DNA from 2 places in the Neptunomonas phycophila genome. Region 1 is predicted to be linked to the other one. Evidence: riboswitches for the same ligand, from Rfam matches in the RefSeq annotation. Region 1 holds a riboswitch; the other holds the start of a gene.

Evidence for each region. Region 1 has a riboswitch for thiamine pyrophosphate ahead of thiB (thiamine ABC transporter substrate binding subunit). Riboswitches for the same ligand answer to the same signal wherever they lie in the genome.
Region 2: it holds a riboswitch for thiamine pyrophosphate, as region 1 does, so the genes downstream of both, thiD (bifunctional hydroxymethylpyrimidine kinase/phosphomethylpyrimidine kinase) here and thiB (thiamine ABC transporter substrate binding subunit) in region 1, are expected to answer to the same signal.

Annotation. Positions count from the first base shown of each region.
Region 1 covers NZ_MRCI01000001.1:2,099,174-2,115,305, reverse strand. Annotated here, with positions in the region: gene BS617_RS09580 (ABC transporter permease subunit) at 1-1,519, opposite strand, end outside; gene thiB (thiamine ABC transporter substrate binding subunit) at 1,498-2,478, opposite strand; TPP riboswitch at 2,473-2,579, opposite strand; gene BS617_RS09570 (phosphotransferase) at 2,644-3,456, shown strand; gene bfr (bacterioferritin) at 3,514-3,981, opposite strand; gene bfr (bacterioferritin) at 3,995-4,459, opposite strand; gene BS617_RS09555 (bacterioferritin-associated ferredoxin) at 4,610-4,828, shown strand; gene purT (formate-dependent phosphoribosylglycinamide formyltransferase) at 4,982-6,172, opposite strand; gene BS617_RS09545 (methylthioribulose 1-phosphate dehydratase) at 6,491-7,108, shown strand; gene mtnC (acireductone synthase) at 7,136-7,813, shown strand; gene BS617_RS09535 (1,2-dihydroxy-3-keto-5-methylthiopentene dioxygenase) at 7,915-8,463, shown strand; gene BS617_RS09530 (phnA protein) at 8,467-8,868, shown strand; gene BS617_RS09525 (EamA family transporter) at 8,898-9,797, opposite strand; gene rapA (RNA polymerase-associated protein RapA) at 9,857-12,715, opposite strand; gene mtnA (S-methyl-5-thioribose-1-phosphate isomerase) at 12,814-13,860, opposite strand; gene BS617_RS09510 (sigma-54 interaction domain-containing protein) at 13,982-15,328, opposite strand; gene BS617_RS09505 (PA2169 family four-helix-bundle protein) at 15,592-16,047, opposite strand; gene BS617_RS09500 (BON domain-containing protein) at 16,080-16,132, opposite strand, start outside.
Region 2 covers NZ_MRCI01000005.1:2,809-18,940, reverse strand. Annotated here, with positions in the region: gene BS617_RS17145 (divergent polysaccharide deacetylase family protein) at 1-360, shown strand, start outside; gene slmA (nucleoid occlusion factor SlmA) at 398-997, opposite strand; gene argB (acetylglutamate kinase) at 1,012-1,914, opposite strand; gene BS617_RS17130 (phosphomannomutase/phosphoglucomutase) at 1,936-3,336, opposite strand; gene dut (dUTP diphosphatase) at 3,397-3,852, opposite strand; gene coaBC (bifunctional phosphopantothenoylcysteine decarboxylase/phosphopantothenate--cysteine ligase CoaBC) at 3,849-5,054, opposite strand; gene radC (RadC family protein) at 5,255-5,929, shown strand; gene rpmB (50S ribosomal protein L28) at 6,150-6,386, shown strand; gene rpmG (50S ribosomal protein L33) at 6,398-6,568, shown strand; gene mutM (bifunctional DNA-formamidopyrimidine glycosylase/DNA-(apurinic or apyrimidinic site) lyase) at 6,742-7,554, shown strand; gene BS617_RS17095 (alpha/beta hydrolase) at 7,635-8,540, shown strand; gene BS617_RS17090 (phosphatase PAP2 family protein) at 8,641-9,171, shown strand; gene BS617_RS17085 (MJ1255/VC2487 family glycosyltransferase) at 9,185-10,222, shown strand; TPP riboswitch at 10,708-10,802, shown strand; gene thiD (bifunctional hydroxymethylpyrimidine kinase/phosphomethylpyrimidine kinase) at 10,791-11,630, shown strand; gene thiC (phosphomethylpyrimidine synthase ThiC) at 11,656-13,533, shown strand; gene BS617_RS17070 (anti-sigma factor family protein) at 13,564-13,764, opposite strand; gene BS617_RS17065 (sigma-70 family RNA polymerase sigma factor) at 13,761-14,339, opposite strand; gene BS617_RS17060 (methyl-accepting chemotaxis protein) at 14,494-16,065, shown strand.

The sequences.
Region 1 (16,132 bases):
AGATAAGCCAAGGAAGTGTGCTCCAATCACTAGGTCCAAATATGGCGAATATAGCAACATCGCCTGCAGCCAGCACAAAGACAAGGCTAGCCGCTGAAATAAAGCTGGGTCTAATAAATGCCCATTCTATTTTCCAGCGTTCCCAAGTGTTGAGCTTTAATGACAAGCAAAGGCGGTCGTATTGTTGGTCAAACTGTATAAGTCGAGGCTTGAGCTTTTGAAATGCAAAAGGCACTAATACTGCTGAATTTAACAGAATGACCACAATAATACCCCAGCGGTCCAGATCAACACGCGGTAGTAAAAAAACGAATAGACCAACCGATATAACCATAGCAGGTGCAAACAATTGATGAGTTGCCACCTGCTCCAAGAGTTTGACCCGCATTGATCGTTTTTGCTTGAGTTGGCTGCGAATGGGTTGGAGAAGCGTATACGCCATTACTAAGCTGATTGATGCTGATGTCATCCCCAACCCTATACTGAGTAATAAGGGTTGCATGACTAAACGCCATATATCAGCCGTGAAAAACAACGAGATGCTGGGTAAAAGTGCAACGTAAGGCAGCAGTAAAAGAATGCCCATGCCGCACAGAGCAAGTAAGCGTAGACGAGAACCTTGGCTCGTTAGCGGGTAGGGGCGAGTGGTTTGGTTAATTACTTCATGGCTTTGCCAGACAGGAGTTCCCATAGCGGAAAAACAAGCATACAAACCGCCAGCAATCAGGAGTTGACTCCAGGCAAGAGTCAGCGCTTCGGAGATATTAAAGTCATATTTTAATGCTTGGTAAACAGCGACTTCTAATGTTGTGGATTGTGGCCCACCGCCTAATGCTAAAACGACCGCAAAACTGTTAAAACACAGTACAAATATAAAGCCAAACAACATCAGCCCTGCAGACTGAATCACAGGCTTCTCGATAATGACAAATCGTTGCCAAGGCGAGAGTTTGAGTTGTTTGGCTAATCGCCAACTGGTGTCAGGAATCGTGGCAAGCTGTTGGTGAATAATACGAATAGCGAAGGGCATATTCATAAAAAGATGAGCAAGTAGAATCCCGTTTAGCCCGTAGAGGTTCCAACTGTAGTCCTCTACTAAGGACTCTATGTAGGGCGTAAGCCAACCTGATCGCCCCAGTAATGCGACTAATCCTGTGACAACCACCAACGTGGGTGTCACAAAACAGAGTAGGCATAAACCTAAAAATATATTCTTAAAGCGTTGAGCATTGAGTTGGTTAAGCGCTCTAGCAATAGGTATAGCGAATAGAACAGAGGCAAAGCTACTAATGGTTGATTGTTTGAGCGTAAATCCAAGAACCCCTAGGAAGTAACTATCAGTTAACAGCTGCCAATCAGCAGAATCACCCTCAAAGCTCATTAACCCATAGAAGGCGAGTAAGGTGACTAAGAGAGTAACCGGATAGCTCAACCAACACAGTTGGCTGAGCGAAAACAAGCCTATTTTCTTGGCTGGTGAAGTTTTACCGAGCGTCATTATTGAGCAGATGACCGCCATGTACTGATCATAGCTTTGCGTTGTTCAGCCACTTGTGCCGGGGTGAAGTTCAAGCGCTTAGGCGTAATTAATGATGAGAACGGCGCTGGGAGTTCTACATTATCAATAACAGGCAACATCCAGTTGGTGGTAGGGATAATGTGTTGTGCCTCGGGCGAGATCAAAAATGACAAGAACTGTTTAGCGAGTTCAGGATTGTCGCTGTATTGACTGATTGCCGCGACCTCAACCTGCGCTATATGGCCTTCATCAAAAAGCGCGGCTTTGTATTTGCTTTCTCCATCCACTACAGCGTGATAGGCCGGTGACGTGTTATAACTGAGCACATAATCGGCCCCGCCTTCTAAGAACATGCTGTATGCTTCCCACCATCCTTTGGTAACCGTTACTGTGTGCTTGGCTAATTCTGCCCATGCGCTGGCAGCCTCATCACCGTACACTGCGTTCACCCAAAGCATTAAACCCTGACCCGGTGTGCTGGTGCGTGGGTCTTGGTAAATGACGCTGGCGTTAGAGCTAATCAACGCCTTTAGCGAGTCAGCAGGCTGCGCGATTTTGCTACTATCGTAAATAAACGAAAAGTACCCATAATCGAATGGAACGAAATCTTCGTCATCCCAAGCAAGAGCAGAGGTTAAGCTTGATAGGTCAACACCGTGCGCCTGAACAAGGCCTTCATCACGCGTAACTTGAGTGAGTGAGTCATCTAACCCGAGCAACACATCCGCTTTGGTTGATGCTTTTTCGATGCGAGCACGATTAAGAATGCTGACTCCATCGTCTACCGCAATAAACTCGATGTCGCATTGGCACTGAGCCTCAAAGCTTTTTTCGAGCTGCGGCCCAGGTCCCCACTCAGAATTGAATGAGTCATAGGTGTAAATGGTTAAATCGGCCGCAAAACATGATGAGGTAAGCAAAGCAGAGGCGGCGAGTGTAAACAGAGATGTTCTTTTCATAAATATCCTATTCCCTACGACGGTATTAACCGTGTCAGGTTCAGCGGGTAAGATCTCAGCCAATGAGTTAGTATCTTCATTTGGCACCCCGATAAGTGGACCGCTAGTGTACCATAACTGCTAAAAAGCAAACCTCCTTGAAAGACGACAACGTACAGATTTTTTATGGTAATACTCGATCCGGATATCCAATGTATTGTGAATGAATTGTTAGGCAGACCCGCTAGGTGGCAAGGACTGGCTCGGCAAGGGACGACTAATCACATATACGTAAGTGAAGGCTTGAGTGATGCGTGTGTGCTACGCGTGAATACATCGGTGTCTGTCTTAGGGGTTAACCGTGGGCGGGAAGAGCAAGTATTAGCCGCCATTCAGGGCTATGCATGGGCCCCGGTTGTAATAGCAATAACTAAGGAGTGGTTATTAAGTCCGCTTTATGATGAAGCCACAACGCTCGATCCCATGTCTATTGTGGCTATTGTTGCAGAGTTACAGCGTTTGCCAGAGCCTGAAGATAGCTCATCATTATTAATCGACTATCATGGCTTATGGCGCTCTTACCAAGAAAAAATTGAACAAGCACCCTTGAGCCAGCAAAAGCGATGGTTGCCTCTATTGCATAAAACCCAAGCTCTATTTAACCAGTTACCGCCGCTTGATTATGTATGGACACATCATGACCTTCATCCAGGTAATATAGTAGCGAGCCATCAGACAGCTAATCTTCAAGCTGTCTTGCTTGATTGGGAGTATGCAGGGATCGGTTCAGCATGGGTCGACGCCTGCGGATTGCACCAACATTGGGGAATTTCTGCCGACATATTATGCAAAGAGCTACCTGCATTTCGAGGCTTGTCTGCATCCATGGTGAAAGAGGGGATTGATGCTACGCAGCACTGGTTAGTTGCTTTAGAGGCTATGTGGCAGGCAGTTAATGGTTTAGATAAAGCGGACACTATATCTATATCAAGGTACTAAGCTGCCAATAAAAAAGGCGACTTTTAAAAAGCCGCCTTAGTAAATACACAGGTTAAATTACATTTGAGACTGCGTATAATTTTCTAGGCCAATCATTTTAATGAGGCGTAGTTGTTGCTCTAACCAATGTGCGTGGTCTTCTTCGGTATCTTCTAGTAGCTTCTCTAGAATTTCGCGAGTTTGGTAATCCTGCTCTTCTTCACAGATTTTAATGACGGTTTTTAGCTGGTTACCTACTTCGTATTCGATACGTAAATCACTTTCAATCATATCAACAACGTTGGTACCGATTTTGAGGCCTGTACGTGTGACCATGTCAGGTACACCTTCCAAAAATAGCATACGCTCGATTAACGCAGCCGCATGACCTTTCTCATCATCAAACTCGTGATCTATGCGTTCAAAAAGTTTGCTTAAGCCCCAGTCATCATACATACGAGAATGGATGAAGTACTGATCCATTGCTGCCAACTCCATAGCAAGCAGAGAGTTCAGTCCGGCGATGACACGTTGATTACCTTTCATGAGTTTTCCCCGTTTAAAGTTGGCTTTGTAAGTAGTTCTCGATACCCATTTGAGCGATTAGGTGTTGCTGGCATTCAATCCAGTCTACATGCTCTTCTTCGGCTTCAAGAATCTCTTCTAAAATATCACGGCTAACATAATCTAATGCTGTTTCGCATAGAGCGATGGCTTCACGTAGCAATGCTAGCTGATCCATTTCGAAATCTAAATCGCCTTGCAGCATTTCTTCGGTGTGTTCACCAATTCGCAGCCGCTCTAAGTGTTGCAGATTGGGTAAGCCTTCAAGGAACAAGATACGCTCTATTAGTTCGTCAGCTTGCTTCATGTCCTTGATCGACTTTTTATAGGCTTTATTGTTTAGCTCATTTAAGCCCCAATTTTTGTACATGCGAGCATGTAGGAAAAATTGGTTAATTGATGTCAATTCTGCAGTAAGCACCTTGTTAAGGATGCTCAGGACGTTTTTATCGCCTTGCATGGCCGCCTCCGGCTAATAGAAAAATAAGAGGTTAAATAATATGAGCGCAATTAAAGCACACTCTTTTGAAAATGAAAAAAAGTCATTGAGACTGAACGTGCAGCACTTGATATAAAAGCCTATGAGAATTATTATCATTTCTCAAAACAAATGGGACTGATTATCACTATGTATGTCTGTATCTGTAACGGTGTCACCGATTCTCAGATTCTTCAAGCTGTTGAAGAAGGGGCTACTAGCATCCGAGAATTGAACAAAACCCTGTCAGTTGGGAACTGTTGCGGCAAATGTACACGTGTGGCACGTCAGATAATCAAAGGCCATTTTGATGATGCTGAAGTGGACTCTCTCGCTTACTCTGCTGTTTGAAGTGATTGCGGTTATCATTACCGCTTAGTTTGTTTTGTCGGCTATATTTGCCGTGTCTTTTTTATAACCTTCCGATCTATAAAGCTGCCCGATTATGTGAAAATAGTTGAAGCGGGCACGGTTTTTTTTGCATTTTACATGCGGTAAATCATGTCATTCAGTATGTAGCGTTACTTGAACAGCAGCTGAGCCCGCTTTGGCTGTCGAAATTGCTTCGTCTGTCTCATTAGCTCGCGCCAGTACAACCCCCATTCTGCGTTGCCCTGACACTTCGGGTTTGCCAAATAAACGCAATTGGGTATTGGGTTGGCTCAGCACAGCACTCAGGTTTCCAAACTCAACATCTGTCGATTGACCTTCTACTAAAATTACACTGGAAGCACTAGGGCCGTGAAAGTGTATGTTGGGAATGGGTAATCCCAAAATGGCTCGAGCATGCAGCGCAAACTCAGACAAGTCTTGCGAAATAAGTGTGACCAGGCCAGTGTCGTGAGGACGCGGTGATACTTCACTAAAGAGTACTTCATCACCTTTAATAAATAGCTCAACACCAAAAATACCACGCCCGCCTAACGCTTCGGTGACTTTATGGGCAGCTGCTTTGGCGGCGTCTAAGGCGGCCGCTGACATGGCCTGCGGTTGCCAAGACTGTCGATAATCACCATCGACTTGCACATGCCCAATAGGCTCACAAAAGCTAGTGCCGCCAACATGGCGAACGGTTAGAAGGGTGATTTCATAATCAAATTCGACAAAGCCTTCGACAATAACTTTCCCTTGGCCTGCCCGTCCGCCTTCTTGGGCATAAGTCCAAGCAGGGGCGATATCATCGTGAGTTTTTAGCGTGCTTTGACCCTTACCTGATGAGCTCATGATGGGTTTAACAACACAAGGTAAGCCAATTTCGTTTACTGCCGCTATGTACTCCTCTTCAGTTGCTGCAAAGCGGTAAGGGGAGGTCGCTAGTCCTAGTTCCTCAGCGGCCAAGCGACGAATGCCCTCGCGGTTCATTGTGAGTTGAGCCGCTTTGGCTGTCGGGATGACGGTATAGCCTTCTTTTTCCATATCCACCAAGGTGTTGGTCGAGATGGCTTCTATTTCAGGGACGATATAATGAGGCTGTTCAGCTTCAATTACTTCTCTGAGCGCTTCGCCATCTAGCATCGATATGACATGGCTTCGGTGGGCGACTTGCATCGCAGGAGCGTGAGCGTACCGGTCGACAACTACGACTTCTACTCCAAGACGTTGTAGCTCAATGACGACCTCTTTTCCTAGTTCGCCTCCGCCGCACATAAGAACACGAGTAGAGTGGCTGGAATAAGGGGAGCCGATGCTAGTCATATCGAAAAATCCTATTTATGAAATCAATTCACGGATTATACGACATTACTGGAAAAATCAGACATTGGCATCACTCATCTTTTAGTTATACTAAAAACACAGATCTTCAGAGGGCATTAAGTGATTAGTGAACTTGAACATCATTGAATTGTGGATTCCTTTGCCCGTAAGGGCTGCTTAGCCGAAATCATTTCGGCCCTTGTAGGGGCGGTTCATTACCGCCCCGACTTCCCCTTTAGTTACTTCTTATCTGTATTGCTTTAACCCCTGAGTGCTTCGTCGTAAACTAGTCTTTTAGATATCTAGTTTATAAGGTAAATGATGTCAGAATTGGCACGCATGTTAATAGATGCAGGTCGCTGGATTGATCAGCAAGGCTGGTGCCCTGCGACGGGTGGTAATTTTTCGATTCGCAATGATGAGCATTCGGCGTTAGTCACCGCGTCAGGCCGACATAAAGGGGCGCTCACAGAGCAAGACTTTTTGTTAGTAGATATGGATGGAAACGCGATTGATAGCTCGCTAAAACCGTCAGCCGAGACTCTACTGCATACGGCTCTATACACGTTAGATCCGCAAATAGGGGCCGTTTTGCATACTCACTCTGTAACGGCCACTGTACTGTCGCGTGTTATTTCTGGCGATGCCGTCAACCTATCTGGTTTTGAAATGCAAAAATCATTGGCCGGTAACACGACCCATGATGACCTTATTAAGATCTACGCGTTTGACAATACTCAGGATATGCAAGCATTAGCGGCATCTGTCAATGATGTATGGGCACAAAACCCTCTACAGTGGGGTTTGCTTGTTAAAGGCCATGGACTTTATGCGTGGGGGAAAGACATAAACGAAGCACGGCGTCACCTCGAAGGCTTGGAGTTCTTGTTTGCTTGCCAGTTAGAGCTCATTCGTTTAGGTAAAATTGACGGCTGAATAACACCCGTTTAAAAGTGAAATAAAATGACTATTACGATTATTTTGACTGACCTTGAAGGCACAACCACTGATATACGGTTTGTGCATAATGTACTATTTCCCTATGCGCGAGAGCATCTTGCTAGCTATGTGGCTTCTCAGTGGAATAACCCAGAAGTGGCATCCATTGTGAAGCAAGTACGCGATGAAATAGATGATCCCCAAGCTGACCAAGCGGCTATCATTACAGTATTAACGCGCTGGATTGATCAGGATAAAAAAATCACTCCGCTCAAAGCGCTTCAAGGGTTGATGTGGGCTGATGGGTACGCCAATGGTGATTTTACCGGGCACCTATACAAGGATGCCTATGAACACTTGAGTGCCTGGAAAAAGGCGGGTTTATCATTAAATGTGTTTTCGTCAGGGTCGGTAAACGCGCAAAAATTATTGTTTAAATACAGTGATTTTGGTGATTTAACCGGTTTGTTTGATGGCTTCTATGATACAAACTATGGCCATAAACGTGAGCAGTCTGCGTATGAGTCGATAGCTAAGGCAATGGGGACGCCTGCTGGCAGTATTCTTTTCCTGTCTGACATACAGGAGGAGCTCGATGCCGCTAAGGCTGCGGGGATGCATACCTGTTTGCTTGAACGCGATGACAAGATAGACAGCCCTCGACATAAAGTTGTGCAATCTTTTGATCAGATTAATTTCTAAGTTTAGGTCGTCTTTTTATTGAAGTAAGCGTAGATCAGAGAGTGGTTTGATCAACATCCTTAGATGCCAATAAGTGTATTGAATTAAGTATTGAGTAAATTATGAGTGCGTTAACAGTAACACCAGATACCAATCCGCAGACTATTTTGCAGCATACGACAGATGGCGCCGAGATTGCTAAAACATTAGCAAGTGTGGGCGTTCGTTTTGAGCGATGGGAAGCATCGACACCTATTACTGATGGTATGAGCCATGAAGATATTTTGGCCGCTTACGATGCTGAAATTCAAAAGCTCAAAGATAGCGAAGGCTATAAGACAGTTGATGTCATTTCATTGACTTCTGATCACCCTCAAAAAGATGAGTTGCGCCAAAAGTTTTTGAGCGAGCATACGCACTCAGAAGACGAAGTTCGGTTTTTTGTGGCTGGCGAAGGTGTCTTTTATCTACATATTGAGGATAAAGTCTATCAAGTCTTGTGTTGTAAAGATGACTTGATTTCGGTGCCTGATATGACGACGCATTGGTTTGACATGGGGCCTACACCTAACTTTACAGCTATCCGTTTATTTAATGATCCAGCTGGGTGGGTAGCCAATTTTACAGGTGACGCGATAGCTGATCAGTTTCCAAAATTTGAAGGTAAATAAGCAATGTCCCGTAAAGAAAAGCATCACGAGCGTCATGCTAATTTAACCCTGTTTGGTAAAGACCTTGTGCGCCGTTGTGCTGCTCATTGCGAACTGTGTCAGCAAAGCGGGGTTCCCCTGAATATTTTTGAGGTTCCGCCGGTCCCTTCAGAACCTGATTACGAACACTGCTTGATGATCTGTGAAACCTGCCAAACGCAAGTTGAGCGGCCTAAGCGCCTTGATGCGAATCACTGGCGTTGCTTGGGTACAACCATGTGGAGTGAGGTGACAGCGGCTAAGGTAACGGCGATGGTTATTTTAAATCATCTGGCCAAAAAAGAAGCATGGGCGCAGGAGTTGCTAGAGCAAGCCTACTTATCCGAAGAGGAAGAAGCCTGGATTGCTAAGTGGACACTTGTTTAGTTTACTGAATCCAAGGCTGATTCGAATGGCTAAGCCGCTGATAAGGCCTTTAATTGCTTTATTATGCGGCTACCAAATGTATTGATCATTAAGCCCGCCATAATCAAAGCTATCCCCGCGCCTTGGATCATTGACAAGGTTTCATCGAGTACGATCCACGCCGTTAATAAACCCACCACAGGCACTAGCATGGTTAACGGAGCCACCTGTGACGCTGGATAATGACGCATTAAATACGCCCAGCTACCGTAACCGAACAATGTAGCAATAGCGGCAAGATACAGTACCACGGCGAAGGACTGAACGCTGGCCTGTGTCAGGCTGCTGACAATTAATTCTGGCCCCTCGAATAAGTATGAGGCGACTGTGAACGGAATAATGGGCAGCAAACCGCTCCATACAATTAAACTCATGAGATTAATTTTGCCAAGTTGAGCGATCTTGCGGTTAATGATGTTGCCCATTCCCCAGCAAGAGGCGGCCGCTATTGTTAATATAAATCCGACGAAAGTCATTTGGTCGGCGCTTGTTTGGCTAGCTAGTAAAGCGAGCCCAGCGCCTGCTACACCTATGGCTAGAAATTGCTGAAGCTGCCAACGCTCATTAAGCAGGAATCGAGCAAAGATGAGCGTAAATAGCATTTGAGATTGGAGTACAAGAGACGCTAAACCGGCAGGCATGCCGTTATGCATCGCCAGAAAGAGCAGAGCGAACTGACCAAAACTAATGGTGATGCCGTAGCTCAATAAAAGCCGTAAAGGGATAGCAGGGCGCTTTACAAAAAAGATAGCGGGAAAGGCGACCAGTGCAAAGCGTAAAGCCCCAAGGAGCAGCGGTGGCAACTCCTCAAGGCCGAAGCGGATAATCACAAAGTTTATCCCCCAAGCAAATACGACTAACAGGGCTAAGCCCCAATCCTTAGTGCTCATGAAATCGTATGCCTCTGTTAACAAGTAATGTTGGGGGCTAAAGTTAGCTTTTTGAAGGTCTATTCCCTAACGACAGCAATACGGATAGCATCCATACGTAATTGTGCATCCTGCAAATGCGTAAGAATTTGATCCCGTTTTGCTTTAAGATGTGCTACTTCTTCTTCCCTGATGGAAGGGTTTACTTCAAGCAGCGCTTCTAGGCGTTCAACTTCCTCATCTAACATCGAGCTCGCTTTGGTCACTGCTTGATCAATTAACGGCTGTTGCTGTTTTAGTGCTTCAGTTTCCGCTTTTTGTAAAACCCCAGCTATCTGTTCCCGGCCTAAACGTATCATGTTTTGCGCCACATGACGTTTAACACGTTCACCCAGCTTGTTCAGGTGATCAGGGGTAATAATCTGACTAAGATCGTTGTTGTTACTATCGATTACAACACGGACCGTAGCCTGATTTTGAAAGCGTTGTAAGTTAAGTGCTTTTGGTGCAGCACAGTAAAGTACAAAGATCGCTTCGACTAATATAGTGCCGGGTTGCAGTGGTGGTAGTTTCACCGTACAGACCGTGGTGTTGCCAAAGTCACTGCCCATGATCATTTCAAATGATCCCGTGACCATCGGGTTCTCCCAGCTCATAAACTGGATATCTTCGCGGGATAAAGCTTGCTCGCGTGAGTAAGTCGCTTTGCAACCGTCATCCGGTAAGCCTGGGAAGCGATGCTCAGTCATTTGGTCAGTGGGCTGCAAAATAACCGAGTGTGCGCCATCAGATTGTTGATCGACACCAAATTGGTCAAAGACACGTTCCATAAAATCACGTAACTGCATGCGTTTTTCGTGTAGCTCTACACTTTCGAGCAGCTGCTCAGCTTTGGCGGGACGGCATGAGCTCATCTCTAACAAACGGTCACGTCCAGCTTGTAGGCGAGTCATGATATCGCCTGCTGCTTTTTGTGAGGCATTAATTAGTTCTTCAAAAGCGTCCTCATCCACGCCATCCATAATAAGGGATGTGATCATGTCTTCGAACTGCTGGAACAACTCACGACCAGCAGGGCACGTATGTCGGAACGCATTAATGCCTTCGTCAAACCAGCGCAGCAATACGGCTTGAGCGCTATTTTCATAAAACGGTACATGAATCTGTACGTCGTGCTTTTGACCGATACGGTCCAAGCGGCCTATCCGTTGTTCTAGCAGGTCAGGGTTGAGTGGCAAGTCAAACATGATCAGATGCTGAGCAAACTGGAAGTTACGACCTTCACTACCAATCTCAGAACATACCAGCACTTGAGCGTAATCTTCGTCATCTGCGAAGTAAGCCGCGGCACGGTCACGATTAATTAGCGTCATTTTTTCGTGGAAAACGGCAGAGCGAACACCTTTGCGCAGGCGGATATATTCTTCAAGGGCTTGTGCGGTGTCTGCGTTTGAGCAAATAAGCAGTGCTTTTTCTAGGCGGTGCGCTTTGAGCCATTCATCTAGCCATGCGACACGCGGGTCTTCGTCTAACCAAAAATCGCCTAACAGTTTCTCAGGGCGCAGGATATCTTCAATGCTGGCATCAGCGGCGGCTGACTCTAATTGAGCCGGCATCTCAAGAGGGTGCGGGACCAGTATGCGAGTAGGGAAGCCTGTTACTGTGTCACGTGTGTTACGGAACAACACGCGTCCGGTACCGTGACGATCAAGTAAGTGGTTAATACACAGCTCAAGCGCCGCTTGTTGATCGGCCTCATTTAATAGCTTTTCGCTAGCTCCCTTGCCTAAGTAATCATCTAGTTGTGCTTGTAGGCTTGGTTGGGTAGCAAGGTTATTGATGCCGTCTTCGGCTAGTAGCTGCTGTACGAGCTCATTAACAGTTTCGTATTGTGATTGCTCATCTCGGAACTTGTCTAGCGAGTTATAGCGATCAGGGTCGAGCAGACGTAGGCGAGCAAAGTGGCTTTCTAGGCCGAGTTGTTCTGGTGTTGCTGTGAGTAGCAGCAAGCTAGGAATATTAGACGCCAATTGCTCAACGGCTTGATACAGTTTGCTTGGCTCTTCCTCATTCCAAATGAGATGATGCGCTTCATCGACAATCATCATATCCCATTGGCAATCAAGCATTTGGCTAACACGCTCAGGGTTATTGGCAATCATTGATTGCGTACATAATACCAATTGCGCGCTATCGAATGGGTTATCTGTGCCTGACAGCTCCATCGCTGTGCAGCGCAGCTCATCCATGATGCTAAATTGCAGATTAAAGCGGCGTAGCATTTCCACTAGCCATTGATAAATTAGGCTGTCAGGAACGGTGATTAATACGCGTGAAGCTCGGCCAGTGATTAGCTGCTGATGGATAACTAAACCTGCTTCTATGGTTTTACCCAAGCCTACTTCGTCGGCTAGTAGGACTCGTGGCGCGTAGCGATTAGCAATATCGTGAGCAATATAGAATTGGTGCGGCAAAAGCTGAACGCGAGCACCCGATAAGCCGTAAGTGTCTGCACTTTGCTGTTCATGATGGTAGTTGAGTGTGTCGATGCGCAAACGGAACTGACTCAGCTTGTCGACTTGCCCAGCAAATAAGCGGTCTTGCGGGCGACTAAACTGCACGCTACTTTCTAAATCGAGTTCTGGCACGATGAGTTCATTCCCTTCCTCATCTTGTCCAAAATAAATTAAACAACTATTTTTTTCGATTCGCTCGGTAATGATAACGCGTTGTCCGTGGCGTGTGTGGATAGTATCCCCGACAGGGTATTCCACACGGCTAACGGGTGCGTTATTAGTAGCGTATGTGCGTTCCTCTTCTGCAGCAGGGAACTGAATGGTGACGCGACGATCAGCATTGGATACAACTAAGCCCAAGCCTAGTTCAGGTTCGGTGTTGCTAATCCAACGTTGTCCGGGAATGAAATCTGTAACTGACAAATGAACAACTCTCTTTATTTAGCTAGTGGTAAGGATGAGTGATTAAAGCTTAGTACAGGCGATAAACTCCGGTACTGTATTTTAACGACTTTATGAACTTATAGGGTTTTACCGTCAGATTGAAGTGCAGCCTTTAATACGCCGGATTCGACATCACTTTGCGTATAAACTCCGGTATCTAAAATCCAACCTGTTACCAAGTTGGCGGGTGTCACATCAAACGCGGGGTTAAATACGGGAGTTTCTTCAGGGCTCCAGTTAACCGAGCCAAAATGCCCGCTTACACCCTGTACTTCGGCGGCGGCGCGTTCTTCAATTGGGATGCCGTTACCGTCAGGGCACTCTGTATCAACGGTAGTGTAAGGGGCGACAACGTAAAAGGGTACATGATGATAATGCGCATTAACGGCTAAAGAGTATGTACCCACTTTGTTAGCAAAGTCGCCGTTTGCAGCGATCCGGTCAGCCCCAACAAGTACGGCATCGACTTTACCCTCGCGCATGAGTAATGCCGCCATGTTGTCACAAATGAGCGTATGAGGAATGTTGTGCTTTTTCATTTCCCACGTCGTTAAACGCCCACCTTGCAGTAGGGGCCGTGTTTCATCGACGTAAACATGGATGTTTTTACCCTGTGCATGCGCTGCTTGAATAACGCCAATGGCCGTACCAACTCCCACTGTTGCTAAGCTGCCGGTATTACAGTGGGTAAGTACATTGCTGTTGTTACCCAATAACGGAGCGCCGTGTTGAGCAATAGCATTACACAAAGCCACGTCTTCGTTAAATAAGCGCTCGGCTTCTTGAGGTAAGTACTCGATACCTTGTGTGTGAAGAACAGCCAGCATGCTATCCATGTTGTTCATCAGGTTAACGGCTGTCGGCCGTGCCGCTCGTAAGGTTTCGGCTGCTTCGCGCAATTGCTCTAACGTGTAAGATTGGGATGCAGCGAGGTGGCCTAGTAATAAGCTGGCAGCAATTCCAATAAGTGGTGCGCCACGTACTTGTAGATGCTGGATCATGTTGACCATGTCGTCGACAGACTGGCATAGCAACCATGATTCTTGATGAGGAAGCTGATGCTGATCTAGCACCCATAATTGACCATCAAGATAGCGAATGCTAGTAGCTTGTAGATTATGCATGGTGTTCTCATATCAGACAAAAAAAGCGCTCTTATTGTACGCTAATGCGCTAAATAAGAGCAGGATATGATGAAGAAATATTGTGAAAAAAAGAAGACACAAAAAAGAAGCCTCACTACTACTATGAGGCTTCTTCGTTTTCGTCGTATCGTTCTAATTTGTTGTAGAGTGTTTTAACGCTTATACCTAGTTGATCAGCGGCTTGTGTTTTGTTGTGCTCACAATCATCTAAGGTGGCAATGATCAGCGCTTTTTCTGCATCTTTCAGCGTAATACCGGGCTTAATATTTTCTACGTTTACTTCTGAGCTGTTTGCAGGTTCAGAAAGCGAAGGTAGCTCCGCTAATGTGATTTCATCGACAGCTAAAATGTGAGCCCGTTCAACGGTGTGTTTTAGCTCGCGTACATTACCTGGCCATGTGTATTGTGCAATTTCATCTAAGGCTTCCTTAGAGAACGCTTTGTTCGTTTTGGTGGTATGGTTTCGGTAGGCTAAAAAATGCTGGGCAAGCTCAACTATATCGCCGCTTCTTTTCCGTAGCGGAGGCAGTTGTATTGGGAAGTGAGCAAGGCGGAAGTATAAGTCTTCGCGCATGTAGCCTTGTTCAATGGCTTCGAGCGGTTGTCGGTTCGTTGCGGCAATGACACGGACATCGGTTTTTTGTAAATGGTCGCTACCCACCCGGGTAAACTCGCCAGATTCAAGAACGCGCAGCAACTTGCTCTGTAAACTGAGGGGCATCTCAGTAATTTCATCCAAAAAGAGTGTGCCACCATTACCCTGTTCAAAGAAGCCAGCATGATCTTTTACCGCGCCAGTAAAAGCCCCCTTGGTATGGCCAAATAATTCGCTTTCGATTAATTCTGGCGTCAAGGCGGCACTGTTGACGGCGACAAACGGTTTGGTGGCCCGCAAACTTTGTTGGTGTATGGTGCGCGCTGCTAATTCTTTACCACTGCCACTTTCACCGATGAGCAACACGTTTGCTTCCGTTTGGCTTACACGTCGAATGAGGCGATAGAGAAGGCGCATAGGAGCAGAAGAGCCGAGTAATAGGCCAAACTGGTCAAGGTTTGATGAAACGGGTTTCGATTTTCGGCTTTCGTGCTCTTCCTTCAGCTCGATATAAAAATCGGTTAACACATCGGTGATGTGTTTAAGGTCGAGAGGCTTTCTAAAATGATACGCCACCCCTAAATTCATCAATTTGTCTAACCAAGGGTTTGGTTTGCCGTCACTAATGATGATCCATTCCGTGCCGCTAGCCAGCGGGTGTTCTTGGAGAGTATGGAAATCCTGCTCACTAAACTGAGTCGGTGCGAGGATAACAAGGTCCGAAGAGTGGGGTGTTTCTATGCTGTCATCGAGCCTTTGAGAGTGGCTAAATTTAAACCCTGTTTTTGTTAAAAGGGGGAGAAGGGATTCTACAATGACCTCGTCTTGGGTCACTAGATGTAAATGTGGCATATGCGGTTCCTTCCTAGTTGCTCTGTGACAATGTAAAAACAAAACATGTTTTGTAAAAAATAAATCTGATGTGGCAAATAGTGAAATCCATACATGCAGGAAACTGGATTTTGACCTAATACGTTGGAGACCGCTAAGTAGATTAAAGTTTCCTTAAATTTTTGAGATATAGCGTGGGTAGTTCATAAAACTAACCATTTTAAAGTACAAGCTAATAAAAAAGGGCGCCATAGCACCCTTGTGTAAGACTATACAGAGATGGCTCAATGCTTAACAGCCGTTAAGCTATCTTTGATGTCTTTCATCCTATCGTGAGTCACTTGGATCGTGGCAAGGTGTCTTGCTATGTCGTTAGCTAAATGGGGACTGTCTACTTTTCGAATATCGTCCCTGAAGATATTTAATGTAACTTCTTCCGATGCCTCTAACTCTGTAACGAAATGATAGTTTGCATCATCAGAGAGTTGCGTACTGACATCGGTGTAGACGGTTCGCATTTTGCCAACAAGAGAGCCGCCTATCTCAGGCGACCCTCCTTTTTCTTCTACCTTTTTAGTCAGGTCTTCGGCTATTTCAGCGCGAATACTGGCCATTTCACGAAAAAGTGACTTGAGATCGCTGTCTGTCACCTCGGCAGCCGCTTGTCTATAAAAGCGTTGGCCGTCATGACAGATCGCTATCAGCTCATTTACTAAGCGATTGTCTTTATTCGCTAGCATAGTCAATCCTCAAGTCGTACATCATGAGTGCGTTACTGCACTACAGTTAAGTTATCTTCCACAGATACAACATTGTCATACCCTT
Region 2 (16,132 bases), on a different contig from region 1:
GTTGATAGCCGCACCACCGCTAAAAGTATAGCGTGGGAAGTGGCTAGAGCGACGGGCGTACCTACGTTTAAGCGAGATATTTTCTTAGATCACCAGCAAACGCGTGAGTTTTTACAATCACAGTTTTTTAAAGCTATCCGCATCGCACGCCACTATGGGCAAGCCATTATGATCGGTCATCCTTACCCCATTACAACTGAGTTTTTAGCGGAGGCGATTCCTGTTTTGGATGAAGCAGGGGTGCAGCTGGTTTCTGTGTCGGCCTTATTGATGATGCAGCATGAGCAACGTCGTTTCGCTCAAACACAACATAGTGAGTGTGATAGTACAGAAGGCTATCATTGCCAAGGAAATGAATAAAACAAGCAAGCCGTGTGATAGCTTGCTTGTTTTGGTGCTATTCTGCGTTGCGGAATAAGCCTACAGAAAGCCTTGGCCATTGGTCTTGCCAGTTTTCGGTAGGGCGGCGCTGAAACTCGCTGCGTACAAATTGTCGAATACGGCCTTCTACAACTGCAATCATTAAGTTCGCGGTGATGCCCACCGTGGTTTCTGTTCGCAAACCTTCTTTAGGTTCGGCTTCGCGAAGCACCTGTTTTATTTGCGTTTCTAAACGCTCAAAAAACTGATTAACACGCCCACGCAGCCTGTCCGTTTCACCGGCTAGGGCGTCGGCCGTCAAAATACGAGCCATCCCCGGGTTGCGCTCAACAAAGGCAAGTACTAGAGTCAGTATTTGCTCGCATTGGCGTATTGCTGGACTGTCTGAGCTTGTAATCATATTAACGCGTGTGAATACGGTCTCTTCTATAAAACCGATGAGCCCCTCAAACATGCGTGCTTTACTTGGAAAATGTCGATACAAAGCGGCTTCAGACACGCCAACTTCTTTAGCCAAGGCCGCGGTTGTAATGCGTTGTCCCGGGTTAACTTCTAGCATTTGGGCTAGTGCTTGAAGAATTTGCTCACGTCGTGACAGTTTGGTCGTTTCGTTCATGCTCACTCAATATCTTATAGAGAATGGTTGGTGATCAGCGTGCCTACGCCTTCATCAGTGAAGATCTCTAGCATGCACGAGTGCTCTACGCGGCCATCAATGATGTGTGCGCTGTTTACGCCTGATTTAACAGCATCCAGAGCGCAGCCAATTTTAGGGAGCATGCCGCCATAAATAGTTCCGTCTTCAATTAGCGAGTCGACTTGTTCCGTAGACAGCCCTGTTAAAATTTTACCCTCTTTGTCCATCAGACCCGCAATGTTAGTGAGTAAAATTAGTTTCTCCGCCTTGAGTACTTCGGCCACTTTACCGGCGACTAAGTCCGCATTGATGTTGTATGAGGCGCCGTCAGGCCCGACACCGATAGGTGCAATCACGGGGATGAAATCAGAGTCAGCTAACATGTCCAGCACGTCAGTATTAACCGAGTCCACTTCACCTACATGGCCAATATCAATAATCTCTGGGGCGGACATTTCAGGGGTCTTGTGTTTAACTCGTAATTTGCGCGCCATTAATAATTGGCCATCTTTACCGGTAAGGCCAATCGCTTTGCCGCCGTTCGTGTTGATGAGCCCAACAATTTCTTTATTGACCATGCCGCCCAATACCATTTCGACTACATCCATGGTTTTAGAGTCGGTTACACGCATACCGTTAATAAAGTGTGATTCGATCTTGAGCTTGTCGAGTAAATCGCCAATTTGTGGGCCGCCACCGTGAACCACTACTGGGTTCAAGCCAATGAGCTTCATCATGACAATGTCACGTGCAAAGCTATTTTTAAGTTTGTCATCGGTCATGGCGTTACCGCCGTATTTAATGACGATAGTTTTGCCCACGAAGCGTTGGATGTACGGAACGGCTACGCTGAGTACTTCAGCGGTTGCCATGGCTTGAGCTCTGTTAAGTGGCATAGTGATTCTCTCTTTTGGCATTCACGCACAAGGAATGTTTATTGTTGAGTCTATGGCGTGTAATTGTATCTGAAATTGGTTTTTTATACGGGTTAACGCTGTTTCGTTATCGGCTTCAAATCTAAGTACGAGCGTCGGTGTGGTATTTGAGGCTCGACATAAGCCCCATCCATCAGCATAGTCTACTCGTAAACCATCGATCAGTGTTTTGCTGCCCTCAGGAAAGGCGTGCTGCTGAAGCTCTTTGATAATAGCGAATTTTGAGGCTTCGGAAACCTCGACGGACAACTCTGGTGTGCTGATGTCTTGTGGATAACGCGCAAACAGAGATGCTAAAGGTTCTGGTTGGGAGGCTAAAATTTCTAGTAAACGGGCGGCAGCATAGAGCCCATCATCAAAACCGAACCAGCGCTCTTTGAAAAAAATGTGCCCTGACATCTCACCAGCAAGCAATGCCCCAGTAGCCTTCATTTTTCGTTTGAGCATTGAATGACCTGTTTTCCACATTGTGGGAACGCCGCCTGCTTGGGTGATGACGTGGGCTAACTGACGAGAGCATTTCACATCAAAGAGGATTTTTGCACCAGGGTTTCGGGTGAGGACATCCTCGGCAAACAGCATGGTGAGCCTGTCAGCGTCAATAATGCTGCCATCTGCAGTAATCACTCCAACACGATCACCATCGCCATCGAAGGCGAGCCCTACATCGGCTTGTTGGGTTTTAACGGCAGTGATGCACTCAGCTAAATTGTCGGCTTTACTAGGGTCGGGGTGATGATTTGGAAAGTTACCGTCTACATCGCAATACAGAGGGATAACTTCGCAACCAAGCTGTTCAAGCAGGTATGGGGCTGTTTCTCCAAGGATCCCGTTGCCGCAATCTATGACTACTTTGAGTGGCCGAGGTAAGCTGATATCGTCCAAGATTCGTTTGCGGTATTGAGCGCGAAAATCGTGAGAATGTAAGGAACCTAACCGTTTGCTGGAGTCGCTATCGTAGTTTTTATCCAGCATGCGGTACTTAAGTGCTTGTATGTCTTGTTCAGCCAGCGTGTTGCCCGCCATCATCATTTTAAACCCGTTATACGCTTTGGGGTTATGGCTGCCGGTAATCATGATGCCGGTTTTTGTGTCGGTGTGATGGGCCGCAAAGTAAAGCACCGGTGTTGCAATATAGCCTATGTCGGTAACATCAAGGCCACCCTCGAGTAGGCCTTGAATGAGTTGTTTTTTTAAGGCGGGGCTAGATAGGCGGCCATCAGCTCCTACAGCGGTATTGCGAATAGCTTGAGCTCTCGCTTGGGCAGCAAAGGCGCGTCCTAAGTGATACGCAACGGCTTCAGTTAAACTTTCTCCTACAATGCCGCGAATATCATAAGCACGAAATAGAGTGTCATCTATATTGTCTAAATTGCAGCTCACTTTGCCATCCTTTTGCTCGGGCTTTCGTTAAATGTGACTATTTGCGGTTAATAGGAGCTGTTAAGAGAGGCCAGAAGAGCCAAATCCACCGTCGCCTCGCTCTGAGTCGCTGAATTCGGTGACCACTTCAAATTCAGCTTGCACGACCGGTACTAAAACGAGCTGCGCTATCCGTTCTCCAGGCGCCATCGAAAAGGTCGTTTGACCGCGGTTCCAGCAAGAAACAAAAAGTTGGCCTTGGTAGTCGGAATCGATAAGGCCGACAAGATTGCCTAATACGATGCCATGTTTGTGGCCTAGCCCAGAGCGGGGCAAAATCATGGCGCACAGTGAGGGGTCGGCAATGTGAATAGATAAGCCTGTTGGAATAAGCTCCGTTTGTCCGGGTGCTAATGTTAATGTTTCGTCTAAGCAGGCTCGTAAATCCATGCCAGCAGAGCCCGGGGTCGCATAAGTGGGTAACGGAAACGTATCGCCTATACGAGGATCTAAAATTTTAACTTGAAGAGTGTTCATCGGTTGGCCTTATAAAGTTGGGCAATATGGTCAATTAATGAGGTTGCAAGCTGACGCTTACGCATCATTGGGAGTTCTGTAACCTGATCGGCAGTGACTAGAGTGACGGCATTGTCATCACTGTTAAAGCCGATGTCTGTTCGGGAAACATCATTCGCAATAATTAAATCTAGCTTCTTTCTAACCAATTTGTCTTGAGCATAACTGACTATGTCTCGCGTTTCAGCAGCAAAGCCAACGGTGAATGGAGCGTTAACTTTGGAAGCGATGGTCGCTACGATGTCGGGGTTCTTGATCAGGTGAAGCTCCATGATCTCTTCTTTCCCTTTTTTGATCTTGTGCTCTGCAACAGCGGATGGTCGATAATCAGCGACAGCCGCGCAAGCGATAAAAATATCACATTGGGCGGCGTCGGATTCGGCGGCTTGAAGCATATCCTGAGCGCTGTTGATATCTATGCGTGTTACATGGTCGGGAGTCGCTAAGTTGACGGGCCCGCTGATTAACGTAACGTGAGCACCTGCACTAACGGCGGCTTGCGCAAGCGAAAAGCCCATTTTCCCTGAGCTATGATTCGATATATATCGCACAGGGTCCAACGGTTCTCGGGTTGGCCCTGCCGTTATTGTTAGCCGCAGGCCGGCTAGCGATCCTGTTTCAAAACTAGCGGCTGTTCGCGCGGCAATATCGAGAGGTTCCAGCATGCGCCCTGGCCCTGTATCACCGCACGCTTGATCGCCAATGCCTGGCCCCCATAGTTTAATGCCTTGTGCGGATAGTGTCTCAGCGTTGCGTTGCGTTTGTGCTGATCGCCACATGGCTTGATTCATAGCAGGGGCAAGGCAAATAGGGGCGTCGGTTGCTAAGCACAGCGTAGTTAACAGGTCGTTTCCCATGCCAGAAGCTAAGCGAGCCATAAAGTCTGCACTGGCGGGAGCTATAACCATAATATCAGCCCAACGTGCTAACTCTATATGCCCCATGCCGGCTTCCGCTTCCGGGTCGAGTAGTTGTGTGTGAACCGGATTTCCAGACAGGGCCTGTAATGTTAGGGGAGTAATAAATTCGGTAGCCGCGGGAGTCATTACAACGCGTACATCCGCGCCAGCAGCTTTTAAGTGGCGTGTTAGTTCGGCGCTTTTGTAAGCGGCAATCCCACCTGTAATACCTAGAATGACCTGTTTGTTAGTAAGTCTATGCATACCTTGAACCACTCGAATCTGCTGCAATGCTAAAGGCGTGTACGATACCATCTCACGATTTTGTTGCGTAGGTGTTAAGGCGATAAAGTCGTACTTTATATGAGTAGTCGTTCTGATCAGCTAATAGTCAGCTTGTGCTCGTAGAATAAGTTTTGTGTTGCTTAGCATGAAGCTAAAGAGCGAAATAAAGGGATGTTGATATGGCAATTACAGATTGGCCGGAGCTAGAAAGGCCGAGAGAAAAGCTCTTGCATCATGGCGCGGCGGTTTTGTCCGATGCAGAGTTGTTGGCCATTTTTTTGCGAACAGGTATTAAGGGCACTAGTGCTGTTGATTTATCGAGAGATTTACTCCAGCGCTTTGGCGGGCTTAGAGAGTTGCTTGAGAGCAGCCAGGAGGCTTTTTGTCAGGGGCCTGGTTTAGGAAATGCGAAGTATGCTCAATTACAAGCTGTTTTAGAAATGAGCCGCCGTCACCTGTTGGCATCGCTAGAGCGTGGAGATGTGATGGAGAGCCCCTCTGCGGTTCGGATGTTTCTGTCGGCGAAGATGCGCCATTATCGTCAAGAGGTTTTTGCGTGTCTGTTTATGGATAATAAGCATCGAATCATTCGGTTTGAGCCTATGTTCTTTGGCACCATAGATGCGGCTTCTGTGTATCCCCGAGAGGTCGTGCGTAAAGCCTTGGAAGTGAATGCAGCGGCCGTTATTTTGACGCATAACCATCCATCGGGCATTGCCGAGCCTTCGGCGGCTGATCGACATATAACAGAGCGTTTGGTCAATGCGCTGCAGTTGGTGGATGTGCGCGTGTTGGATCACATGGTGATTGGTGATCCTGAGGTTGTTTCATTTGCTGAACGGGGGTTGATATAGTGATTGTGGGCGCTGTTTAGCAATGTTTTGATTTATTCGTAAAAAGCGGTAGCTTGGGTTGTTGATTTTCTGTACAATGCGCGCCTTCTATTCACTTCCGGTATGGGATTCTTGTCCGGTTTTTGGACGCTCCGCCTGAGGCTATTGCGTAAGTGGCATATCAGCTACTCGTAGCCAATAGACATCTGAATAGAGTTAATCGACTAATAAGGTATTAATTATGTCTAAAGTTTGCATGGTTACTGGTAAGCGTCCAGTAACAGGGAACAATGTTTCCCACTCACAACGTAAAACACGTCGTCGTTTTCTACCAAACCTGCATTGGCACCGTTTTTGGGTAGAATCTGAAAACAAATTTGTTCGTCTACGCGTTTCTTCTAAAGGTATGCGTATCATCGATAAAAAGGGTATTGACTCAGTTTTGACTGAAGTTCGTGCTCGTGGCGAAAAAGTATAAGGAGCTAGACCATGGCTGCAAAAGGTAACCGTGAAAAGATCCGTCTGGTTTCATCCGCCGGTACAGGTCACTTCTACACGACTGATAAAAACAAACGTAACATGCCAGAAAAATTTGAGATCAAAAAGTTTGATCCAGTTGTTCGTAAGCACGTTATGTATAAAGAAGCTAAGATCAAATAAGATTTAGTGCTTCCAGAAAACCCGGCTTTGGCCGGGTTTTTTTATGTCTAAAAGAAACAAGTGGAGCTTGTTCTGCGTACATAAGAGAGATGTGATTGGTTAAAGCGCTTGTTAACTGCGTGTGTACATTGTTATTAATAGCGCATGATTCAAAATGAATTGGGATTTACGTTTTGCCAGAACTACCAGAAGTAGAAACAACGCGGCGCGGTGTTGCTCCGCATGTGATTAATCAGACGCTCACCTCTATTGTTGTGCGTCAGCCTAAGATGCGTTGGCCGGTTCCTGTCGATGTTTTGCAGTCGCTTATAGGTCTTGCGGTTAATAACGTGAGCCGGCGAGGCAAGTATCTTTTTTTAGAGACAGAGCGCGGAGCTATTGTTATTCATTTGGGAATGTCTGGTAGTTTGCGAGTACTCACTCATTATGTAGAGCCTGGTAAGCATGATCACATCGATATCGGTTTGGCTTCGGGGGCGTGCTTGCGCTTAACGGATCCTCGCCGATTTGGTTCAGTTTTGTGGCAGCCAGTGGGAGAGGAACTATCGTTGATCTCTTCGCTGGGTCCAGAGCCGCTGACAGACGCGTTTAATGCTGATTATCTGATCAATCGTAGCCAAGGGCGCAGTGTGGCGATTAAGCAGTTGGTGATGAACAGTCATGTGGTTGTCGGTGTCGGTAATATTTACGCAAATGAGGCGTTGTTTATGGCGGGTATTGATCCAAGGAAGCCGGCCGGTAAAGTATCTAAGCCTAAGCTGACTCGTTTGGTTGCGGCAATCAAGAAAATATTGTCCGCCGCAATTGAGCAAGGAGGGACGACTCTGAGGGATTTTGTTGATAGCGACGGTAAGCCTGGATACTTTGCTCAATCGTTATCAGTGTATGGTAGAGCCGGTGAGCCTTGCTTAGTTTGTGGCAAAGAACTAACGGAAGTTCGCATGGGGCAGCGCAGTACGGTGTTTTGCTCTCGTTGCCAGCGTTGATGTATCCAAAAAATGCATCTTGGCTGCTTGGGTTGATACAGGTAGATATCTTGATTATGGCGTAAAAGGAGACTGTTAGAGTGTTTGTAGACTACTTTTCATTATTCACGCCAACAGTTGAAGCGGATATAGGGTTGCGTGATCGTTTGCGAGCAAAGATGGGGCTTGAGCCTTCTTTGGAGCGCCGAGAAACTTTTAAGTTAGGTGAAATTCACTACGAGCATTATCCTTCTTTTGCTGAGTCTAAATCACCGCTGGTGGTTTTTTTGCCTGGCATAGGGACATATTCTGAATACTACGCGCCGCTGCTGGATAAGCTGAGTAGGCGAGGATTTGACGTTGTTAGTATGGATTATCCCGGTCACGGGTATTCAGGCGGTGTTAGGGGGTTGTACACCCTTGACGATATTGCTGACGGCGTTAGTGAAGTAATCGAGTATCTGGCGGGTTCAAAGACTCGCCCTGTTTATCTATTTGGGTATTCTATCGGCTCGTTATTAGCGATGGCCGTTGCCGAGAAGGATGCGCGAATATCTGGCGTTATTTGCCAAACGTTATTGATGCCGGAAGTAGCTCCCGACCTCATGCATAGTCTGGGTTGGCAATGGATTGGTATGAGTAGCCCGTTTTTCCCACTGGCTCGAGTGCCGTTAAAGTCGATATTGGATTATGATGCCCTTATTGCTTCTCATCCTGCCGCCGATGAAATGGGGGCTGATCCGCTTGTTGTTTTCGATTACCCGCTTAAAACTTTGAACTCGATATTTAGTTGGCGTTCCGCTAGATCAGATAGTAAGCGGCAGCTTGCAGGATTGCTAATACAGGGCGAAAAGGATGAGGTGTTGTCACTTGAATATGCACACAGGGTGATCGAGCAACAATCTCATGCTTTTACATTAGCGGTTGTGTCAGGTGGGCATATGCAACCATGGGAAAATCCCGATGGGCTAGTCAATCTTGTCTCTGAGTGGATCGCTCAACAATAAGTCTCAATGGTTGTCACATAAAAGTCAGTATTTTGTCATCGGTCTGTCATCTAGTTGACCCACCATACCTAAAATTGCATGGGCTAACTGGGGGTTAAAGATGCTTACCATCCAGAAAATAACAGACTTTGACACACTGACATTTAACTGGCTTCAGACGCGCCGTTTAACGTATTCACATTTGGCGCTGATTAGTCGGGCTATTTCCCGGTTAGGTGATGGCCTCTTATATGTCGTTATTGGGGTAGCTTTTGCTGTGTTCGATGCCGAGCATGGTCAGGCATTTTTGGTGGCGGGGCTGTTGGCTTTTTTAGTGGAGCTCCCGGTTTACTGGTTGCTAAAAAACACCATCAAACGTCCAAGGCCCAGCTCACTTAAGGGGTTTGAGGCGGTTATTGTTCCGTCGGATACCTTTAGCTTCCCCTCCGGGCATTCAGCCGCCGCCTTTTTGTTTGCTACGCTTTTAGCCGTTTTTTATCCAGCTCTTGCAGGCGTTGGTTATGTGTTGGCTGGGATGATAGGTTTTTCTCGTGTAATGCTGGGTGTCCACTATCCAACGGATATCGCCGCTGGCGCTGCGTTAGGTATCTGTTGCGCTGAGTTGGCTATGCTTATTGGATTTGCTTTATGAGGCGAGTGTAGTCATGAAGGTGCTATATGGGGTGCAAGCGACAGGTAATGGTCATATAACACGCGCACGGGTCATGGCACCCGCGCTCAAGCAGGCCGGCGTTGATGTTGATTACTTATTCAGTGGTCGCCCTGCTGACGAACTGTTTGATATGGAGTTGTTCGGCGACTACCAAACGCGTCGCGGTTTAACCTTTTATATGGGAGAGGGCGCAAAAGTTAAGTCGTGGGATACCCTCACAAGGAATAGTTTAAGCACGCTGATCCGTGATATTAAGTCGCTGGATGTCCAGAGTTATGATCTTATTCTCTCTGACTTTGAGCCGGTGACCGCTTGGGCGGCGAAACTGCGCGGTAAAAAGTCTATTGGTATCGCACATCAGTATGCTTTTATGCACAAGTTGCCCGATGGCTGGCGCTCGTTGATGTTGCGTTTAGGCGTTCAGATATTTGCTCCTGTTACGATACCCGTAGGGGTGCATTGGGATCATTTTAACCGAACAATTGTTCCGCCTCTAATTAGCCCGCCCCAATATTCAAGGACAGTTGATGAAGGGCTGGTTCTGGTTTATCTCCCATTTGAAACAGATGAAACATTGATCGATTGGTTTGCTTCGTTTACTGATTATCGCTTTCACGTATATAGTAAGCGTTCTTTTGCGCATTCAATCAATAATGTTCACTTTAAACCTCTTAGTCGTGCAGGGTTTGAGCAAGATTTAGCGGCTTGTTCTGGGGTGTTTTCAAATTGTGGCTTTGGCTTAGCTAGCGAAACAATGCAGTATGGTAAAAAGTTTTTAACTAAGCCTATGCAAGGTCAGTCGGAACAGCGCTCAAATGCCATTCTTTTAGATCGGCTTCAATTGGCTACAGTAATGGATGATTTCCAACCTCGTGATTTTCAGCATTGGCTGGAACAGCCGCAACCTGAACCTCAACTATTTCAAGATGTAGCGGGCGGGTTGGCTAAATGGATAGCGGGCGATTGCTCTGAGCCAGCCTCTGATGTTGTGCGATCTATTTGGGGCTTGTCGACAGGCGTCCCTGCATGAGCTTTAAGACACTTCTTTGATACAGTTCTCTGATCGTTGCCGCTTCAAACCTATTTGCTTTGGTGTGCTGTCGCGAGTAGGCGCATACTATTGCTATCGTTAAATAGTCATCATTTTTAGATGATAAGTTGTAAAGCGTTTTGTATTAAAGAAGAGTAGGTAGCTCAGTGTATAACGAGGTGGGAAGTGGTGAGAACTTCGCAAATCCGTATGCAAAGTTCTCTTTTTGGCTTCCTTTTTCCTTGCGGTGCTAATTATTGCTAATTAGTTGATTCCATTCGGACAATCCTTGTGTCCATTCCGCTTGTCGAGGCCTTCCTTACATTCGTTCCATGAACAGGAGATCCACGGTTGTTATTATGTCTGAGTGAGAATTTTTGGATATAGGAAAAAGTCCTATTTTTCATACCGAATTCTTGAGTGATCATTCAATCGCTTGTTGTTCGGCAAATATAGACATAAAAAAGCGGACAACGTACACTTAATTTATCTTGTCGGGGTGCCTTATGTTGAGGCTGAGATGATACCCGCTGAACCTGATCCAGTTTGCACTGGCGTAGGAATCGAGATGAAATCATTTGCAATCCCAAATGTGCTGACCATCGCAGGCTCTGATAGCGGAGGTGGTGCAGGCATACAAGCTGACTTAAAAGCTTTCTCTGCGCTCGGTGTTTACGGAGCGTCAGTCATCACAGCGGTCACGGCGCAAAATACGCACACCGTTTCAGCAATTCACCCTATTCCTAATGATGTAATCGCCGCTCAAATCGATGCTGTGCTAACGGATATTGCTATTCATGCGATCAAGGTAGGTATGTTGGGCTCCGTTGATATCATAGAGACAGTGGCACAGGCGCTGAGCCGTTATCCTACTATTCCCCTAGTCGTTGACCCTGTCATGATATCTAAAAGTGGGAGCGCGCTATTACCTATGAATGCGGTAGCGGCGCTCAAACAGCAGATCTTACCTCGCGCTTATCTTATTACGCCTAATTTACCCGAAGCTGCGGCTTTAGTTGGCCTTGATGAGCCCACCACTATTGATGGGATGTATGCGCTATTGCCGAAACTGCATGAGTTAGGGGCCAAGCATGTATTGCTAAAAGGTGGTCACTTGGAGGGAGATAATGATGCGGTTGATCTTCTCTCGGATGGCAAGCATGTACAGGCTTATCGCGCCAAACGGATTAATACACAAAATACACACGGTACAGGTTGTACGCTCTCATCAGCAATTACTGCGCTGCTTGCTAAGCACTTAAGTTTAGACGCGGCTGTCTCACAGGCCAAAGTATATTTATCGGAATCTATAGCTGCTGCAGATCAGTTAGATGTAGGTAGTGGACATGGGCCTTTACACCATTTTGCGACGCTCTGGAATTCGATTTCTGACGTCAGAGAATATTAATAAACAGAATAATGACAGGATAGTTATGACAAATAATCGCCAGTTGAGCCAAAGTGCACAGGTTGATAATGCCTCTGTGCAGCCATTTCCTAAATCGCGCAAGGTGTATATCGAAGGTAGCCGTTCCGATATTCGAGTGCCCATGCGTGAGATTTCTTTAGATATAACACCCACAGCCTTTGGTGGTGAACCGAACGAGCCCCTGTATGTTTATGATACCTCTGGGCCGTACACTGACCCAGAGGCAGAAATTGATATCCGCAAGGGCTTAGCGCCCTTGCGAGAAAGCTGGATAGATGAGCGACAAGATACTGTTCTGCTTGATGGCTTGACGTCTGTTTATGGTCAAACCCGTGCAGCAGATTTACGTTTGGATGAATTAAGGTTTGAGCTGACTCGAAAGCCTCGCCGAGCTAAAGAAGGGTGCAACGTTACGCAATTGCATTATGCGCGTAAAGGTATCATAACGCCGGAAATGGAATTCATTGCCATCCGTGAAAACATGAAGTTGGCTAAGAATAAAGTGGAGGGGCAAAGCGTTGCTCAACAGCATCCAGGCTTTAGTTTTGGTGCTAATTTGCCTGATGAAATTACGCCTGAATTTGTCCGCAAAGAGGTTGCCGAAGGCCGGGCGATTATTCCGTTAAATATCAACCACCCAGAATGTGAACCAATGATTATTGGTCGTAACTTCTTAGTGAAGATTAACGGTAATATTGGTAACTCCGCATTATCGTCATCTATTGAACAAGAAGTAGAAAAGATGACGTGGGGAACCCGTTGGGGTGCGGATACCATCATGGACTTATCCACAGGTAAAAATATCCATGAAACGAGGGAGTGGATATTACGTAATGCGCCTGTCCCTATAGGGACTGTACCTATCTACCAAGCGCTAGAGAAAGTGAATGGCGTTGCTGAAGATCTAAATTGGGAAGTGTTTCGCGACACGTTAATTGAGCAAGCCGAACAAGGTGTGGACTACTTTACTATCCACGCGGGTGTTTTGTTGCGTTACGTGCCTATGACGGCAAAGCGAATGACCGGGATTGTCTCGCGTGGTGGATCAATCATGGCTAAGTGGTGCTTAGCTCACCATGAAGAAAATTTCTTATACACGCACTTCGAAGATATCTGCGAAATATGTAAAGCTTACGATGTGTCCTTTTCATTAGGTGATGGTCTGCGTCCTGGGTCTGTGTATGATGCAAATGATGAAGCGCAATTTGCTGAGCTAGAGACGTTGGGTGAGCTGACCAAAATAGCTTGGAAGCACGATGTCCAAGTCATGATCGAAGGTCCTGGGCATGTGCCGATGCATATGATCAAAGAAAATATGGACAAGCAGCTAACCGAATGCCACGAAGCTCCTTTTTACACGTTAGGGCCTCTAACGACTGATATTGCTCCGGGATATGACCATATTACATCGGGGATAGGAGCAGCAATGATCGGTTGGTATGGCTGCGCTATGTTGTGTTACGTTACGCCTAAAGAGCACTTGGGGCTTCCTAATAAAGATGATGTTAAAACGGGCATTATCACTTATAAAATCGCGGCTCATGCAGCGGATTTAGCAAAAGGGCACCCTGGAGCGCAGATACGTGATAATGCGATGTCGAAAGCACGCTTCGAATTCCGCTGGGAAGATCAATTTAATATCGGTCTTGACCCTGATACTGCCAAAGCCTACCACGATGAGACTTTGCCTAAAGAATCTGCGAAGGTTGCACATTTCTGCTCGATGTGTGGACCAAAATTTTGTTCTATGAAAATATCACAAGAGGTTCGCGAGTTGGATGCGTCGCAGGTAGCGGCTATTAACGCGAAAGCAGAGCAGGGGATGCAAGAAAAGTCGGCGGAATTTAAAAGTACGGGTGCAGAGCTTTACCATAAGGTGTAGTGAATAGTTGGTGCTCGACAGCGACAAGGGTTACTCCTTGTCGCGACCCTTTAAATGAATGTCAGTAATTCGCTGGCTGCATAAGTCATGAATTGTCGTTAATTGATCGTTACACAGATTACAATTACCGCACATAAATAAGTGCATTCGTAAACTCATCTTCTCTAAAAGTGTTAATTGTGTGTCTAATTGCTTAGACATAAGATAAGTCGCTTGGACGCATGACTTCATACGCTTTCTCCTGTTTTAAGAAACCAGCCGCGCTCCAAACAGCTTCTTAGTTTTAAACGAGCCCTGTGCAAAATTGTCCAGCAGTTTTGCTCAGAAATGCCCAAACTATCGCAAATCTCTTCTGTTTCCATTTCCATTAGCTCGCGCAAAGCGAAAACTCTAGCGGTGCTACTGGGTAAATGTAGTAGGCAAAAATCAAAAACTTCCCAAAAATGTGTACGTAAATGCAGCTCCTCGGGGTTATGCCACTGTTGTGGAGTATCGTCGGCATTCCAGTGAGCTTTTTTATTAAAAAAGGAGTCAATATCGACATCGTTTTCATCAGAAACAAAGCGCTCTTGTTCGCGTTTTTTATGGCGAATATAGTCAATTAGCTTATATTTCAAAATGCTATAAACCCATGTTTCAAAAGCGGCTTTGCCTTCGTATTTTTCAATGCTCTCGATGGCCGCGATAATCGAGTCTTGAACGAGATCTTCTGCGTAATTCCGATCAGGGATTTGAAGCATCGTAAAGGTTACAAGCTTGGGGCGTAGTTCCGCCAGTTGTTGAGTGTAATCGCTAATCGAGGCCATGCATCTCTACTTTAAATGATTGTCTGAGCATTTTTGGGTCAGTATGAGTAATACGAACTATTATAGTCTAAGACAATATTAAAGATATTAGTTCGCACGCCGTTACAACAGACGTTATTCAGTTTTGGTTCACATTCAATTGACAGGGATTTTTATGCCATCAGTCACCCTTACTGGGAGCGAAGTTACCTTTGCCGCCACGGATCAACTTATTTCCACCACCGATATTCAAGGGCGTATCACTTATGCTAATGATGAGTTTGTAAAGATCAGTGGATACTCACACGATGAGCTGCTCGGAAGTCCTCACCGTATTGTGCGTCATCCCTTCATGCCTAAAGCAGCGTTCGAAAACATGTGGGCGATGCTTAAGCAGAACAAATCGTGGCGGGGCTTGGTTGTTAATAAATGTAAAAATGGTAATTACTATTGGGTTGATGCTTACGTTACTCCTGTGTATCAAAATGGAGAAAAAGTAGGCTATCAATCAGTTAGAGCGTTGCCGTCTGCTGCTCAAAAGCAAGACGCTATAAAAATGTATAACGCCCTCAATAATGGAAACAACCCTATTAAGCAATCAGTCATAAGCTCGACTCTATTCACAACTGGACTGTTTGTGTTGCTCTCTTTAGTTTTGCTAGGAGCTTTGTTTGTAAAAGGAGAATGGTTGTTGGGATTGCTGTTGGCCTTTCTTCAGGGGGGCGGTCTTGCAGGGCTATATCTTGGATATATAAAGCCTTTGAATGTGTTGGCTAACAAAGCAAAAGGCATATCGTCTAACGAAGTGATGCAGAAACTTTTTACCGGCAGGTTAGATAATATCGGGGCGGTTGAGTACGGTTTGCAGATGCAGATGGCAAGTACCAAAACCGTGCTAGGAAGATTGGGGGATTTTTGCGGAGAAATTGATCGGGTGGTAACTGCATCTGAGTCAATATCAATTGATTCGAAGCAAGGCGCTAATCGACAAAGTGAGGAGACAGATATGGTAGCAGTCTCTGTCGAGGAGCTAGCCGCTTCGGCTTTAGAAATATCCCAGAGCATGACGGCTACATCAGATGCTGTTCAGCAGGCTAACAATGAAGCTCTGGACGGGCGTAAACATCTAGAAGATATAATAGAAGCGATAAGCAGCATTTCCCAGCAAATGGAGCTGGCCGAGAAAGAAGCTCAAAACTTAAAGCAGCATACCGTAGAGATTGAGCATGTTATTGGGGTGATAACCGAAATTGCAGAGCAAACAAACTTGCTTGCGCTCAATGCGGCTATAGAGGCAGCGCGAGCGGGTGAGTATGGTCGGGGGTTTGCTGTAGTGGCTGATGAAGTAAGGACGTTGGCTACCCGAACAAAAGACTCCACTTCGGAAGTACGTACGACGGTAGAAAACATAGTTTCTTCTGTCGGGATGGTAGTAAGTAAGCTAGATCAAACTAAAGGTGTGGTTGAAAAAAGTCGTAGCGTGTCAGGATCTGTAGGGCAAGTGTTTAGTTCCGTCACTAAAAGTATGGACGGTATATCAGGTCAAACCGTCAGCGTGGCCAGTGCAGCTGGCCAGCAAACTTCGGTTATTGAGGAAATACAAAAGAACGTAGAGTCGTTGCGCCAGCTCTCCCTGCATAATGCTGATTTGGGTGCTAAAAGCGAGTCGGCATCAAAAGAATTGCGAGCAGTAGAGAATCAGCTCTTATCTATGGTGAAGGCATTTAAAACTGAAGCTAACGATTGACGGTGGGTGATGGCAGTATTAATGAGCTCCTAGTATATAATAGCCTCAAGTTACTAGGAGCTTATGT